3 regions of the Delftia sp. S65 genome follow, and region 2 is predicted to be linked to each of the others. Evidence: predicted binding sites of a transcription regulator. Region 2 holds the regulator's gene; each other region holds the start of a gene.
What was found. The regulator FNR, encoded in region 2, switches genes on or off when oxygen is low (the NO sensors DNR and NnrR bind a similar motif). The targets are predictions, from matches to a motif close to TTGATNNNNATCAA.
Positions count from the first base shown of each region.

Region 1: a site for FNR is predicted at 2,380-2,393, ahead of IAE24_RS10880 (DASS family sodium-coupled anion symporter). Genes of this name have one in related genera too.
Region 3: a site for FNR is predicted at 1,537-1,550, ahead of adhP (alcohol dehydrogenase AdhP). Genes of this name have one in related genera too.

Region 1 covers NZ_JACVUR010000009.1:144,174-149,289, reverse strand. The annotation lists gene rpsD (30S ribosomal protein S4) at 1-73, shown strand, start outside; gene IAE24_RS10900 (DNA-directed RNA polymerase subunit alpha) at 186-1,184, shown strand; gene rplQ (50S ribosomal protein L17) at 1,371-1,763, shown strand; tRNA gene IAE24_RS10890 (tRNA-Met) at 1,785-1,861, shown strand; gene IAE24_RS10885 (hypothetical protein) at 1,943-2,260, opposite strand; gene IAE24_RS10880 (DASS family sodium-coupled anion symporter) at 2,555-4,060, shown strand; gene IAE24_RS10875 (alkylhydroperoxidase domain protein) at 4,073-4,660, opposite strand; gene IAE24_RS10870 (CMD domain protein) at 4,657-5,116, opposite strand, start outside.
Region 2 covers NZ_JACVUR010000012.1:110,192-115,307, reverse strand. The annotation lists gene ccoG (cytochrome c oxidase accessory protein CcoG) at 1-614, shown strand, start outside; gene IAE24_RS13135 (FixH family protein) at 672-986, shown strand; gene IAE24_RS13130 (hypothetical protein) at 1,166-1,453, shown strand; gene fnr (fumarate/nitrate reduction transcriptional regulator Fnr) at 1,535-2,254, opposite strand; gene hemN (oxygen-independent coproporphyrinogen III oxidase) at 2,417-3,799, shown strand; gene IAE24_RS13115 (sulfite exporter TauE/SafE family protein) at 3,805-4,521, shown strand; gene IAE24_RS13110 (HD-GYP domain-containing protein) at 4,591-5,116, shown strand, end outside.
Region 3 covers NZ_JACVUR010000057.1:11,528-16,643, reverse strand. The annotation lists gene IAE24_RS27440 (recombinase family protein) at 1-69, opposite strand, end outside; gene rimO (30S ribosomal protein S12 methylthiotransferase RimO) at 68-1,462, shown strand; gene adhP (alcohol dehydrogenase AdhP) at 1,613-2,641, shown strand; gene IAE24_RS27425 (MATE family efflux transporter) at 2,710-4,128, opposite strand; gene IAE24_RS27420 (DUF2239 family protein) at 4,183-4,803, opposite strand; gene efp (elongation factor P) at 4,942-5,116, opposite strand, start outside.

The sequences.
Region 1 (5,116 bases), on a different contig from region 2:
GAAGTCGCCTGACCGCGACGAGTTCGGTGCAGACATCAACGAATCCCTGATCGTTGAGTTGTACTCGCGTTAATTCCGCGCAGCGACATTTCTGTAAAACCGTCCCCCAGCCGCGAGGCATCGCGCTGGGGTGCTTCACCAGCCTTACCGGTGTAACGAGCCGGGGGTATTGAGAGGAAGTCTGCATGCAAACCAATTTGCTGAAGCCCAAGACGATCAATGTCGAGCAGCTTGGCCACAATCGCGCCAAAGTTGTTCTGGAGCCGTTTGAGCGTGGCTACGGCCATACGCTGGGCAACGCCCTGCGCCGTGTCCTGCTCTCGTCCATGGTGGGTTACGCAGCGACGGAAGTGACGATTGCTGGTGTGTTGCACGAGTACTCGTCCATCGACGGTGTCCAGGAAGATGTGGTCAACATCCTGCTGAACCTCAAGGGTGTGGTGTTCAAGCTGCACAACCGCGATGAGGTCACGCTCTCGCTGCGCAAGGATGGCGAAGGCGTCGTGACGGCGCGCGACATCCAGACGCCCCACGACGTGGAAATCATCAACCCTGATCATGTCATCGCCAACCTGTCGCAAGGCGGCAAGCTGGACATGCAGATCAAGGTGGAGAAGGGCCGTGGCTATGTGCCCGGCAACGTGCGCCGCTATGGCGACGAGTCCACGAAGTCGATCGGCCGCATTGTGCTGGACGCTTCGTTCTCGCCCGTCAAGCGCGTGAGCTACGCCGTCGAATCGGCCCGCGTTGAACAACGCACCGACCTCGACAAGCTGGTGGTGGAGATCGAAACCAATGGTGCGATCACTGCCGAGGACGCCGTGCGCGCATCCGCCAAGATCCTGGTGGAACAGCTCGCCGTGTTCGCTCAGCTGGACGGCGGTGATATCGCCAGCGTCTTCGATGCTCCGGCCGGTGGCCGTGGTGCCGCAACTGCCTTTGATCCCATCTTGCTGCGTCCCGTGGACGAGCTGGAACTCACCGTGCGTTCGGCCAACTGCCTCAAGGCAGAGAACATCTACTACATCGGCGACCTGATCCAGCGTACCGAAAACGAGCTGCTCAAGACCCCCAACCTGGGTCGCAAGTCGCTCAACGAGATCAAGGAAGTCCTGGCTTCCCGCGGTCTGACGCTGGGCATGAAGCTCGAGAACTGGCCGCCTGCTGGCCTGGAAAAGCGCTAAGCACTATAATTGCAGGCTCTCCTTTTTGGAGAGCCTCAGTGCCTCGGGCAGTACCTGATACGGCTGCACGAATTAATCAACAACTTGCGCAAATTCGGTTGAGGCAAGCTGCAGATCCGGTAACGGGTCCAGGCTTGCATCCTTGTTTGCGCAAGCCCTAATTACATATTTTAGGAATAAAGCACCATGCGTCACGGTCACGGCCTCCGCAAACTCAATCGCACCTCTTCGCACCGCCTGGCGATGCTGAAGAACATGATGAATTCGCTCATCGAGCACGAAGCCATCAAGACCACCGTTCCCAAGGCCAAGGAACTGCGCCGCGTGATCGAGCCCATGATCACCCTGGCCAAGGTCGATACCGTTGCCAACCGCCGCCTGGCATTCGACCGCCTGCGCGACCGCGACAGCGTGACCAAGCTCTTCAACGAGCTGGGCCCCCGCTTCGCAAAGCGTCCTGGTGGCTACACCCGTATCCTGAAGATGGGCTTCCGCGTGGGCGACAACGCCCCCATGGCCTTCGTGGAACTGGTCGAGCGCGCTGAAGAAGGCGCCGCCGAAGCCAAGGCAGCTGAATAATCTGCTATAATTTTGGAATACCGCGCGATGGAGCAGTCTGGTAGCTCGTTGGGCTCATAACCCAAAGGTCGGAGGTTCAAATCCTTCTCGCGCAACCAAATTGAAAAGGGCTACGACACTGTCGTAGCCCTTTTTTCATGCCCTCGCGCCAGGGCAAAGGCCAGGCGGACAGCCCGGCATCAGCCGCCCAGCTGGTTGCCGATGCGCTGGCCCAGCCGCAGGCGCACGCGGTGGGCGATTTCCTGGGCGACCTCGGGGCTGAGCACTTCGCTGATGTGCAGCAGCTCGGTGTAGTGCATGTACAGAAGGCCGCGCAGGGTCTTGAATGCGGCCTCGTGCTCGGCGCCGCAGACGCTGGCGTCATTGGCCAGCACGCGCTCCACCACACCGGCCTGCAGCAGCGGGATCTTGCATATGACGGCGTGGCGGGCGATCTCCAGGTCGATCTCCTGGAGCCGGCATTCCCATTCCTCGGGCAAGAATCGGTTGGCTGGCATGTCGGCTTTTCTCCTTTTTTCACTGCATGGGTACACCGGGGCGAAAGGCACCCGGTCTGGGGATGCTGTCATGTGAGCGGGGCTCGGTGGCCTGGGTCGCCAGGTTTACTGGCCCGGCCTTGATGCCTGTCAAACTTCGGTGGCGCAGGCGCCCGCTGGAAGCTGGGCTCATGCTGCACTGCATCATGATGTCAGTCATGCGGCGCGGCCGCCAGTGCCCGTGCAGGCTGGTGGGCTTTTGCTCCCGGCAGGCCATGCGCTCTCGGCGCCGCTCCGGCAACGCAAAGGATCCACATGCTCGAGAAGATCGTCTCGCTGTTCCGCTATTTCAAGGCGGCCGTGCCGTTCCGGCTGGTGCCGGCACTGATTGCCACCGCCGTGCTGTTCGGCCTGCTGCTGATGCCCGTGCCCGAGGGGCTGACGCCCAAGGGCTGGCAGCTGGTCGCCATTTTCCTGACCACCATCGTGGCCATCATCCTCAAGGTCATGCCCATCGGCGTGATGGCCTTGATGGCCATCGTCATCGTCTCGCTGTCCCAGGTCACCTCCGGCTCGTCCAAGGGTGCCATCACCGATGCGCTGAGCAGCTTTTCCAGCCCGCTGATCTGGCTGATCGTGGTGGCCATCCTGATCTCGCGCGGCCTCAAGAAGACGGGGCTGGGCAGCCGCATCGGCCTGATGTTCATCGCCCTGCTGGGCAAGCGCACCATCGGCATCGGCTACGGCCTGGCGATCTGCGAGCTGGTGCTGGCTCCGTTCACGCCCAGCAACACGGCGCGTGGCGGCGGCATCGTGCACCCGATCATGAAGTCCATCGCCAATGCCTTCGAGTCGGACCCGGCCAAGGGCACGCAGGGCAAGGTGGGCACCTACCTGGCCCTGGTCAACTACCACGCCAATCCCATCACCTCGGCCATGTTCCTGACCGCCACCGCGCCCAACCCGCTGGTGGTGGATTTCGTGGCCAAGGCGACGGGCCAGGCCCTGCACCTGAGCTGGACCACCTGGGCGCTGTACATGCTGCTGCCGGGCCTGCTGTGCCTGCTGCTGATGCCGCTGGTGATCTACCTGCTGTCGCCGCCCGAGCTCAAGGCCACGCCCAATGCCGTGGAGTACGCCCGCAGCGAGATGGCGCGCATGGGGCCGCTGTCGGGCAAGGAGCGCGTGATGCTGGGCACCTTCGGCCTGATGCTGTTGCTGTGGGCCAACGTGCCGCAGATGCTGTTCGGCCCGGCCTTCGTGCTGGACCCCACCGTGGTCGCCTTCCTGGGCCTGTTCGTGCTGATCATCACGGGCACCATCGACTGGGATGACGTGCTGTCCGAGAAAAGCGCATGGGACACGCTGGTGTGGTTCGGCGCCCTGGTCATGCTGGCCGAGCAGCTCAACAAGCTCGGCGTGGTGTCCTGGTTTGCCGTGGGCATGAAGAACGCCATCGTCGCCAGCGGCCTGGACTGGCTGCCGGTGGCGGCCATCCTTGTGGGCGTGTTCGTGTTCTCGCACTACCTGTTCGCCAGCACCACGGCCCACATCAGCGCGATGATGCTGGCCTTCCTGACCGTGGGTGCGCAGCTGATTCCGGCCGACTATGTCGTGCCCTTCATGCTGATGATGACAGCCGGCTCGGCCATCATGATGACGCTGACCCACTACGCCACCGGCACTTCGCCCATCATCTTCGGCAGCGGCTACGTCACGCTGGGCAACTGGTGGCGGGTGGGGGCGGCCATGTGCGTGATCGAGCTGCTGATCTTTGCCGTGGTCGGCAGTGTCTGGTGGAAGCTGCTGGGCCTGTGGTGAGGGCGGCCGCCCTCAAGCCGTGGTCCGTGGCTCGCCCAGCGACAGCATGAGCCGGTTGGCCCAGTTGAAGAAGGCCGTGCCGTGCAGCACATCGGAGATGGCGGCATCGTCCAGGCCTGCGGTGCGCAGCGCATCGATGTGGGCGGGCTCCAGCGCAGGCGGCGTCTGGGTCAGCGCCACGGCCGCCGTGACGATGGCGTTCCAGCGCGGCCCCAGGTCCGTGCCCGGGCCTTCGTCGAGCAGGCGCTGCACGTCGCCGCCCCTGCGCGAGAAGTGCGTGGCAAAGCGCGCATGGACCGAGGCGCAGTAGATGCAGCCATTGGCGCGCGAGGTGGCCGCAGCGGCCAGCTCGCGCTCGGCACGCGGCAGGCCGGCGTCGGGGTTGTAGAAGATGTCCTTGTCGGTGCGCGTGCGTGCGCCCAGCGTGTCGGGGTCGCGCGCCAGCAGGCGGAAGTAGGGCGACTGCGCGCGTGAGGCATCGACCAGGCCTGCATGGTGGCGTTCGGTCAGCTCGCTTTCTTCCAGTGGCTCAATCCAGGGCAGCCAGTCGAGCTGTTCCTGGGTGAAGACCTGGGGAGCGGCGGAGTTCGTTGAGGTCATGGCTGGGCTTGCAGGGTGGTGGGTTGATGGGCTGCCTGGGGCGCGGGGCGTGCAGCCAGCACGCGCAACCCCGCCACCACGCGGATCTGGAAGGACAGGAAGGACGCCAGCTGGGACAGGATGACGATGTCCGTCTCGCTCCAGCCCGCCTGTTGCAGCGCCTGCAGGGCCCCGGCGCTGGCGTCGCGCGGGTGGTAGGCCAGCAGGTGGGCATGGGCCAGCGCCGCGGCCAGGCGCGGGCCCAGCAGTGCGGCGTGGGCCAGGTCCACGGCATAGGCGGGGCCGGGCTGGTCCTCGCGGCTCAGCGGGCCTGCCGGGTAGCTGCCGTAGGGGCCGTGCGGGCCGCTGCCGGCCTGCAGGCTCTGGGCGCGGCCACGCACCACTTCGGACGCCACCACGGCGGCCAGTTCCGCATCCTCGATGGCCAGCGCGCGTGTATAGAAGACGGCGCTGCGC
Region 2 (5,116 bases):
GCAAGATGTGCGTGCAGGTCTGCCCCGTGGGCATCGACATCCGCAACGGCCTGCAATACGAATGCATTGGCTGCGGCCTGTGCATAGACGCCTGCAATTCCATCATGGACAAGATGGAGTACCCGCGCGGCCTGATCCGCCTGACCACGCAGAACGCCATGGCCGGCCTGTGGCGGCGTGCCCAGGTGTTGCGCCGCATCTTCCGTCCGCGCGTGCTGATCTACTCGGCCGTGCTGATCGGCTTGAGCGTGGCCATGATCGTGAGCCTGGCGTTGCGCCAGTCGGTCAAGGTGGACGTGATCCGCGACCGCGCCTCGCTGTCGCGCATCGTGGCGGGCGGCAAGCTGGAGAATGTCTACCGCCTGCAGATCATGAATGCCACCGAGCAGGCCCAGCGCTACCGCATCAGCGCCCATGGCCTCGATGGGCTGGAGCTGGCGTCCGAGCAGGAAGTCGAGGTCGGCCCGGCCGAGACGCGCGGCATTGCGGCGCGACTGCAGATTCCCTACGGTTCGGCCGAGCCGGGCTCGCACACCGTATTCTTCGATATCGATGCCGTGCATTCAGGCGCGGGACGCGCGTCCGAAAAGGCCGTCTTCCTGGTGCCCCGGTGATGTTCCTGGCAGGCGCGGCACGGTCCGCGCCTGCCGCCTGAAAGAAAGAGGTTTCCCATGTCTTCCAGTCCCGCAGTTTCCGCGCCCGCGCAGGCTCCCTCGCACCCCGACGCCGGCAAGCCCTGGTGGAGGTTCGGCCATGTCTGGCTGGTGGTGGCCGGCCCGGCGGCCGTGGTGGTCGCTGCCGTGATCACGGCCATCATCGCCATCAATGGCGCCGATCCCGTGATCGACCCCGACTACTACCGCAACGGCATCACGATCAACGAGCGTGCCGATGGCGTGCGCGAAGTGCCCAAGAGCATGGCGCCCGCCGTCACCGGCCGCAACCATGCGGCTACGCCCGCGCACGATCACCCCACGGACCGCTGATCGCCGTGCACCCCTGCAAGAGGCCGCAGTCGCGGCCTTTTTGCATGGCGGATCGCATCTCCGGCATGCGCGACGGGTGAGGGTTTCCTACAGGCGTGCAGGGCGCTGCGGGGCTTGGCGCCATGCGTTGGCGCGGCGCACAATGAAGGCGACCCCTCGACAGCACAAGGAGATCGCTGATGTTGGCCCAACGCTGGATGTGGATTGCCTGGCCTGCCTTTCTGGCAGCCGCCGTGATGGAGATGCTGGTTTTTGCCTTTGTGGACCCGCTGGAGCTGCATTGGCTCGGCGACCTGGGCTGGTCGCGCCAGGGCATCTACACGCTGGCCTTCTTCGCCTTCTGGGGCGTGACCATGCTCTCCAGCCTGATGACCACCATGCTGGGCTGCTCGGCCCGCGATCTCAATGACGGCGTGGTCTCCGAGCCCGACCCGGACCTGGCCATGCAGGGGCTGGGGCGGGACTGAGCGAGAGCCCGCCGCAATGAACAAGGCCCGCTGTCGCGGGCCTTGTTCATTGGCGGATGAATGCTTGCCGCCCTTGCAGCCTCACTGGCACTGCTGGCTGTTGACGATGCGCTTGAGCGCCTCCGTGTCCAGGATGCGCAGATGGCGCTGGCGCACCTCGATGATGTTGTCGTCCGCGAACTTGGAGAAGGTGCGGCTCACCGTCTCCAGCTTCAGGCCCAGGTAGCTGCCGATTTCCTCGCGCGTCATGCGCAGCACCAGTTCGGACTTGGAAAAGCCCCGTGCATGCAGGCGCTGCACGAGGTTGAGCACGAAGGCGGCCAGGCGCTCTTCGGCGCGCATGCTGCCCAGCAGCAGCATCACGCCGTGCTCGCGCACGATCTCGCGGCTCATGACCTTGTGCACATGGTTTTGCAGGGCCGTGACCTCGCGCGACAGGTCTTCCAGCTTGTCGAAGGGCATGACGCAGACTTCGGCGTCTTCCAGCGCGACGGCATCGCAGGTGTGGTGGTCGTTGACGATGCCGTCCAGGCCGATGATCTCGCCGGCCATCTGAAAGCCTGTGACCTGGTCGCGTCCGTCCTCGGTGGCCACGCAGGTCTTGAAGAAGCCGGTGCGGATGGCGTACAGCGAGGTGAATGTCTCGCCGTTGCGAAACAGCAGGCCTCCGCGCTTGACCTTGCGGCGCGTGGCCACGATGTCGTCGATGCGCTGCATCTGCTCGGCATCCAGGCCCATGGGCATGCACAGTTCGCGCAGGTTGCAGTTGGAGCAGGAGGCTTTGATGGTCTGAAGGTTCATGGAGTGATAAACATCAGCGGCACACAGCGTGCCGGCGGTGACCTCGTGGATTGCGATGAGTTGGATCAAATTGTCGCAGCAGTCCCTCAAACAACTCTTGATATGAGTCAAGGACATGACCGATGTGCTGCGGCACAGTCGAGGTATTAGAGGAAAAAACCCATGACCGCTGTCACCCCAGAGCTGCTGCGTCGCTTTGACGTACCGGGGCCCCGATACACCTCGTTCCCTACCGCCGACCGCTTTGTCGAGGCCTTTGGTGCAGAGGACTATATCCTGGCGCTGCAACAACGCAAATCGAGTACCGCAGCGCGTGCCATGCCTTTGTCGCTGTATGTGCACGTGCCCTTTTGCGAGTCGCTTTGCTATTACTGCGCCTGCAACAAGATCGTGACGCGCCACCACGATCGCGCCGCCGTCTACCTGGACTACCTGGCGCGCGAGATGGCCTTGCACACGGCCCATTGCGGCAAGGGCCAGACCGTCAGCCAGCTGCACCTGGGCGGCGGCACGCCCACCTTCTTCTCCGACGACGAGCTGCGCACGCTGATGGGCCTGTTGCGCGAGCATTTCAAGCTGGAGCCGGGTGGCGAGTACTCCATCGAGGTCGATCCGCGCACCGTCAGCGTCGAGCGCCTGGCCGTGCTCAAGGAGCTGGGCTTCAATCGCCTGAGCTTCGGCGTGCAGGACTTCGACGAGCAGGTGCAGATCGCCGTGCACCGCGTGCAGCCGGCCGAGCAGGTGTTCGAGCTGGTGGCGGCCGCGCGGCAGCTGGGCTTTGCCTCCATCAACGTGGACCTGATCTACGGCCTGCCCAAGCAGACGCCCGAATCCTTCGAGCGCACGCTGGCCCAGGTCAACGCGCTGCGGCCCGACCGCATCGCGCTCTATGCCTATGCCCACCTGCCCGAGCGCTTCAAGCCGCAGCGGCGCATTGCGGCCGAGGATCTGCCCCAGGGGGCCGACAAGCTGGCCATGCTGTCGCGTTCCATCGCCGCGTTCATGGACGGTGGCTATGTCTATGTGGGCATGGACCACTTCGCCCTGCCGGAGGACTCGCTGGCCGTGGCCAAGCGCCAGGGCCGGCTGCACCGCAACTTCCAGGGCTACAGCACCCAGCCCGACTGCGACCTGATTGCGCTGGGCGTTTCGGCCATCGGCAAGGTGGGTGCCAGCTACAGCCAGAACGCCAAGACGCTGGAGGAGTACTACGACGCCATCGACGCCAGCCACCTGCCCGTGGTGCGGGGCCTGGCGCTGTCGCGCGACGACCTGGTGCGCCGCGCCGTCATCATGGCCATCATGTGCCAGGGCGCCGTGCTGTTCGAGCCCATGGAGCAGGCCTGGCTGCTGGGCTTTCGCGAGTACTTCGCGCCCGAGATGGCGGCCCTGGAGGACCTGCAGGCCAAGGGCCTGGTGCAGATCAGCGACGAGGGCTTCCAGGTCACTCCCATGGGCTGGTACTTCGTGCGCGGCGTGGCCATGCTGTTTGACCGATATCTGCAGGCGGACAAGAACCGGGCGCGGTTTTCGAGGATCATCTAGGCCCCATGCTGTTGTCGCTGCTCTGGACCGCTTTGATCATGGGGCTCGTCGGCGGGCCCCATTGCCTTGCCATGTGCGCTGCGCCCTGCGGCGTGGTCACGGGCGGGGCGGGGCAGGGCGGCGGCTCGCAGGTGGTGGCCGTGCATGGATTGCAAAGCCGACTGTGGCTGCGCACGGCGCTGTTCCACGGCGGCCGTCTGGCCGGTTATGCCAGCCTGGGCGCTGCCTCGGCCCTGGCCATGGAGAGCCTGTCCTGGCTCACCAGCCAGACCACGGCGCTGCAGCCGTTCTGGATGCTGACCCATGTCGCCGTGATGGCCTGGGGCCTGGCCATGATGGTGCAGGCCCGCCAGCCCGCCTGGCTGGAGTCAGCCGGCCGCGCCGCCTGGCGGCGCGTGCAGCCCTGGGTGTCGGCGCCGGGCGGCACGCTGGCGGCAGGCTATGCCTGGGCGCTCATGCCTTGCGGACTGCTGTATTCGGCCGTGCTGGTCGCCGCGCTCAGCGGCGGCCCGCTGCAGGGCGCGCTGGCCATGGCGGCCTTTGGCGTGGGCAGCGGCCTGTGGCTGGTGGCCGGCCCCTGGCTGTGGCGGCTGGGCCGGCAGCGCCTGAACGGCCTGCGCGCCGAATGGGGCACGCGCCTGGCCGGCCTGATGCTGGTGGGCGTGGCCGTCTGGGCGCTGTGGATGGACCTGATCTACAAGCCCAGCCTCTGGTGCCGTTGAGCAACAGCTGAGGCCAGACTTGGCACCTGGGGTCGCGGATTGGCTGCGAGGCCCTCAGAACTGGAGATAATGCCCGAATCATCGGCTTACATATTGCCGATTCCTTCAGCCTCGGGGCCGTTGCCGCGCGTGAACCATTCCGTCCTCATCGATATCCGAGACCTCCGTCCGGGCATGTTTGTCCAGCTCGATGTTGGGTGGCTGAACCATCCCTTTCCGGTCAGCAGCTTCAAGATCACCTCCAGCGCACAGATCCAGACCCTGAAATCCCTGGGCCTGGAGGTGGTGCGCTGTGTCCCGCACAAAAGCGACACCTGGCCCGCCGAGGTGCGCACCCCGCCGCCGCAGGAGCTGCCGCCCGTCGTGGTGGCCCCCGAGCCTGCACCCACCGAACCTGCTCCAGCACCGCTGCTGCTGTCCGTGCCCGACTGGCGCGGCCGGCTGGAGGATTGCAATGCGCGCTTTCAGAAGGTGGAGCGCGGCTATGTGGCCATAGAGACCACCATTGCCAGCGCGCCCGAGCAGGCGCGCATGCCCACCGAGGCCCTGGTCGATGGCTGCCTGGCCGAACTGGCGGGCCCGCAGGACGTGGCCA
Region 3 (5,116 bases), on a different contig from region 2:
CCCCGTTGACTGCTTGGGGTCCGAGAACCGCAGGTAGCTATAGACAAGACCTTTAGAAGTTTTTCCCATGAATGAAACTGCTGTCAAAGTGGATCGGCTGCCCCGTATAGGTATGGTATCCCTCGGGTGCCCCAAGGCACTCACGGACTCCGAACTCATCCTTACCCAGCTCAGCGCCGAGGGCTACCAGACCTCCAAGACCTTCGAGGGCGCTGACCTGGTGATCGTCAACACCTGCGGCTTCATCGATGACGCCGTGCGCGAGAGCCTGGACACCATTGGCGAGGCGCTGGCCGAGAACGGCAAGGTCATCGTCACGGGCTGCCTGGGTGCCAAGGCGGGCAAGGATGGCGGCAACCTGATCCAGGAAGTGCATCCCAGCGTGCTGGCCGTGACCGGTCCGCACGCCACGCAGGAGGTGATGAATGCCGTCCACACCCATCTGCCCAAGCCGCACGATCCCTTCATCGACCTGGTGCCGGGCGCCTTTGGTGAGGCGGGCATCAAGCTCACGCCCAGGCACTACGCCTACCTGAAGATTTCCGAGGGCTGCAACCACCGCTGCACCTTCTGCATCATCCCTTCCATGCGCGGCGACCTGGTTTCGCGTCCGGTGGGCGATGTGCTCAAGGAGGCGCGTGCGCTGTTCGAGGGCGGCGTCAAGGAACTGCTGGTGATCAGCCAGGACACCTCGGCCTATGGCGTGGACGTGAAGTACCGCACGGGCTTCTGGGACGGAAAACCGGTCAAGACGCGCATGCTCGAACTGGTGCAGACGCTGGCCGAGATCGCCGAGCCCTATGGCGCCTGGGTGCGCCTGCACTATGTCTACCCGTACCCCAGCGTGGACGAGATCATTCCGTTCATGGCCACGGGCCGCGTGCTGCCCTATCTGGACGTGCCTTTCCAGCACAGCCATCCCGATGTCTTGAAGCGCATGAAGCGCCCCGCCAACGGCGAGAGGAACCTGGAGCGCCTGCAGCGCTGGCGTGAGATCTGCCCGGATCTGGTGATCCGCTCCACCTTCATCGCGGGCTTCCCCGGCGAGACGGAGCAGGAGTTCGAGCACCTGCTGCAGTTCCTGCGCGAGGCGCAGATCGACCGCGCGGGCTGCTTTGCCTACAGCCCGGTCGAAGGCGCTGCCGCCAACGAGATTCCCGGCATGCTGCCCCTGGAAGTGCGTGAGGAGCGCCGTGCGCGCTTCATGGCCGTGGCTGAAGAGGTTTCCACTGCGCGCCTGCAAAAGCGCGTGGGCCAGACCATGCAGGTGCTGGTGGACAAGTCCGTGGGCCTGGGCAAGAAGGGTGGCGTGGGCCGCAGCTATGCCGATGCGCCCGAGATCGATGGCCTGGTGCACCTGCTGCCGCCCGAGAAGGCCAGCAAGACCTACAAGGTGGGCGACTTCGTGAAGGCGCGCATCGTGGGCACGCAGGGCCACGACCTGGTGGGCCAGCCCGTGTAAGGCCTGCGTTCGCATCCCTGAAAAGCGGGCAAGGTTTTCCTTGCCCGCTTTTTTTGTCCTTGATGGTCCAAGGCCTGATTTTGATCAAGGGGTTCAGGTCGCTTCGCTGAAATGCTGTACCTACTTTGACGCAAAGAAAGGATGGCGCGAATGAACAGGACCATGAAGGCCGCCGTGGTGCGGGAGTTTGGCAAGCCGCTCACCATCGAGGAAGTCCCGGTGCCCAGGCCCGATCCCGGCCATGTGCTGGTGAAGATCGAGGCCTGCGGCGTCTGCCATACCGACCTGCATGCGGCTCAGGGCGACTGGCCCGTCAAGCCCAATCCGCCTTTCATCCCAGGCCATGAAGGCGTGGGCTATGTGGCCGCCGTGGGTGCAGGCGTCACCCATGTGAAGGAGGGCGACCGCGTCGGCATTCCCTGGCTGTACACGGCCTGCGGCCATTGCGAGCATTGCCTGGGCGGCTGGGAGACGCTGTGCGAGCAGCAAAAGAACACCGGCTACTCCGTCAACGGCGGCTTTGCGCAGTACGCGCTGGCCGATGCCAACTTCGTGGGCCTGCTGCCCGGCAGCGTGGACCTGATCGAGATCGCTCCCGTGCTGTGCGCGGGCGTCACCGTCTACAAGGGCCTGAAGGTCACCGACACCAAACCCGGCAACTGGGTGGTGATCTCGGGCATCGGCGGCCTGGGCCACATGGCCGTGCAATATGCCAAGGCCATGGGCCTGAACGTGGCGGCGGTGGATGTGGATGACGACAAGCTGGCGCTGGCCAGGCGCCTGGGCGCACAGGTCACGGTCAACGCCATGACCACGGACCCTGCGGCCTACCTGAAAAAGGAGATCGGCGGCGCACACGGCGCCCTGGTGACGGCGGTATCGCCCAAGGCCTTCGAGCAGGCGCTGGGCATGGTGCGGCGCGGCGGCACGGTGTCGCTCAACGGCCTGCCGCCAGGCAGCTTTCCGCTGCCCATCTTCAACATGGTGCTCAGCGGCGTGACGGTGCGCGGCTCCATCGTGGGCACGCGGCTGGACCTGCAGGAGTCGCTGGACTTCGCGGCCATGGGCAAGGTCAAGGCCACCGTGTCCACCGACCGGCTGGAGAACATCAACGACATCTTCGCGCGCATGCATGAAGGCAAGATCGAAGGGCGCGTGGTGCTGGACCTGAACGCCTGACGCCTTGCCCACCCCAAAAAAACAGGCTTCCCTCGGGAAGCCTGTTTTGCATGGCGCACGCCTTACACCTAAACCATGCGGCGGATGGGGCGCTTCTTCCAGACCAGCTTGTAGTAGGCGGTCTGAAGGCACAGCGTCAGGGTGTAGGACAGCGGAAGCGCCATCCAGATCCCCATCAGCCCGAAGCTGCGGCTCAGCCACCAGGCCATGGGCAGCTCCAGCACGGCGAGCACCGTGATGGTGATGGCCGTGGGAATGACCACATCGCCGCTGGCACGCATGATGGACGACAGGGCAATGAAGCAGCCCAGCAGCAGGCCGCTCCACAGCACGATGTACAGCAGCTCGATGGCCAGCACCAGCACCTGCTCGTCGGTGATGAACATGCCCAGCAGCGGCCGTGCGAACAGGCTGCCGATCAGGGCCAGGGCGGCGCCCAATGCCAGGTTCATGCGGATGGCCGTGGCCGTGATGGCTCCCAGGCGCTCGCTGCGGCCCGCGCCGATGGCCTGGGCTCCGAGGATGGAGGCCGTGATGGCGACCGAGATCACGGGAAACTGCGCAAACGAGTTGATCTGGTTGACCGCGCCATAGGCGGCCGTGGCGCTGGAGCCGAAGCCGTTGACCAGCGACACGACGACCAGCCCGGCCATGGACGAGGCAATCATCTGCACGCCCGTGGGAATGCCCACGCGCAGGATGCTCTTGAGCAGGGTCCGGTCAATGCGCATCGCCTTCCACAGCGCGGCATTGGGCGCCAGCGGGCTGCCGATGCGGCGCAGCCGCCAGCCCAGCCAGGCCAGCGCCAGGGTGAAGCCCAGGATCATGGACACGCCCGCGCTGGCCACGCCCAGGCGCGGCAGGCCGGCCCAGCCCGCGATCAGCGCCGGGGTGCAGGCCAGGCCCGTGCCCGTGGAGATCAGCAGGGCCAGCATGGGCGAGACCGTGTCGCCCACGCCGCGCAGCAGCGAGGTGGCCAGCAGGAACACGAACAGCCCCGGCATGCCCAGCAGCACGATGCGCGAGTACAGCGTGGCCTGCTCCATGATGTCGGGCGGCGTGCCCAGCAACCGCATCAGCGGCTCGGTGAACAGCCCGCCGAACAGGGCCACGATGGCGCCAAACAGCAGTCCTATGCACATGGCTGTGCCCGCAATCGCGCGCAGCTTGTCATGCATGCGCGCGCCGTAGGCCTGGCCGATCAGCACCGAGGAGCCCGCGCCCAGGCCGATCACGAAGGCGATGAAGAGGAACATCACCGGAAAAAAGGCCGCGACGGCGGCCAGCGCCTGCACGCCCAGCATCTGGCCGATGAAGACGCTGTTGATGGTGCCCGACAGCGATTGCAGGATGTTGGCCAGCACCATGGGGCCCAGGAACACCAGAAAGGTGCGCCACAACGGCTGGCTGCCGGTAATGGGCGGCCCGCCGGGGCTGGATGCGGCAGGCGCGGCGGCCTGGGGCAGGGGTTCGGTTGGTTTCGTCATGTTGTGTCTGGTAATGCGACGAGAAAAGCAGTGAGGTCGGGCCGGGTCAGGTCTTCAGTCCTGGGCTGGCGCCGCAGGTGAGTCCGCCCACACGGGGCCGCCCAGTTGCTGCAGATAGCTTCGCACATCCTCGGGCCAGGTGGCGGTGTGCTGTGCAAAGGCTTCGGCCTGGCGTGCAAACAGGGCGCGGCTGGCGTCCTCGAAATGGGGCAGGTCGCCCGCCATCTCGCTCATGAAGCGGTAGACGGCTTCGGTGGCGGCGCGCACGGCATCCTGTGCGGCGTGCTTGCCGCGCGCCTCCTCGATCAGCCTGCGCAGTGCGCCGGAGGCGCCGCCGGGCTGGCGGTTGAGCCATTCCCAGTGGCGCGGCAGCAAGGTCACCTCGCGCGCCACCACGCCCAGCTTGGGGCGGCCCACGCTGCGGGGCGCGGCGGCTTCGGCGGGGGCAGGCGCTGAGGCCAGCTCGCTGCGCCAGTCCAGGTCCAGCCGCATGCCGCTGTGGTCGTCGAACACCCACAGCGGCGGTGCGGATCCGCTGCCGTGGGCCTGTTGTTCATGGCTTTGCAGGAACTGCAGGACGGCCGGCCTGCCGGCCTGCAGCAGCCGGCTGTGGCCCTGGAAGATGGTGTAGCTGGGGGCAAGCTCGGCAGCCGCTGCGCTGGATTTGGTAGTCATGGCGCAGATATTAGCCGGGTAAAAATATCAAGTCAATTAAACCCGGGTTAAATTTTGTTGATCGTCCGGCATGCCGCCAAAGAAAAAGCCCCTGGCAGAGACTGCCAGGGGCTTCGCAGAGGGAACTGCAAGCGTTGTTTAGACGCGCTTGCGGTACTCGCCCGTGCGGGTGTCGATTTCGATCTTGTCGCCCTGGCTCACGAACAGGGGCACGGGCACTTCGAAGCCGGTGGCAATCTTGGCAGGCTTGAGCACCTTGCCCGATGTGTCGCCCTTGACGGCGGGTTCGGTCCAGGTGATTTCGCGTTCCACG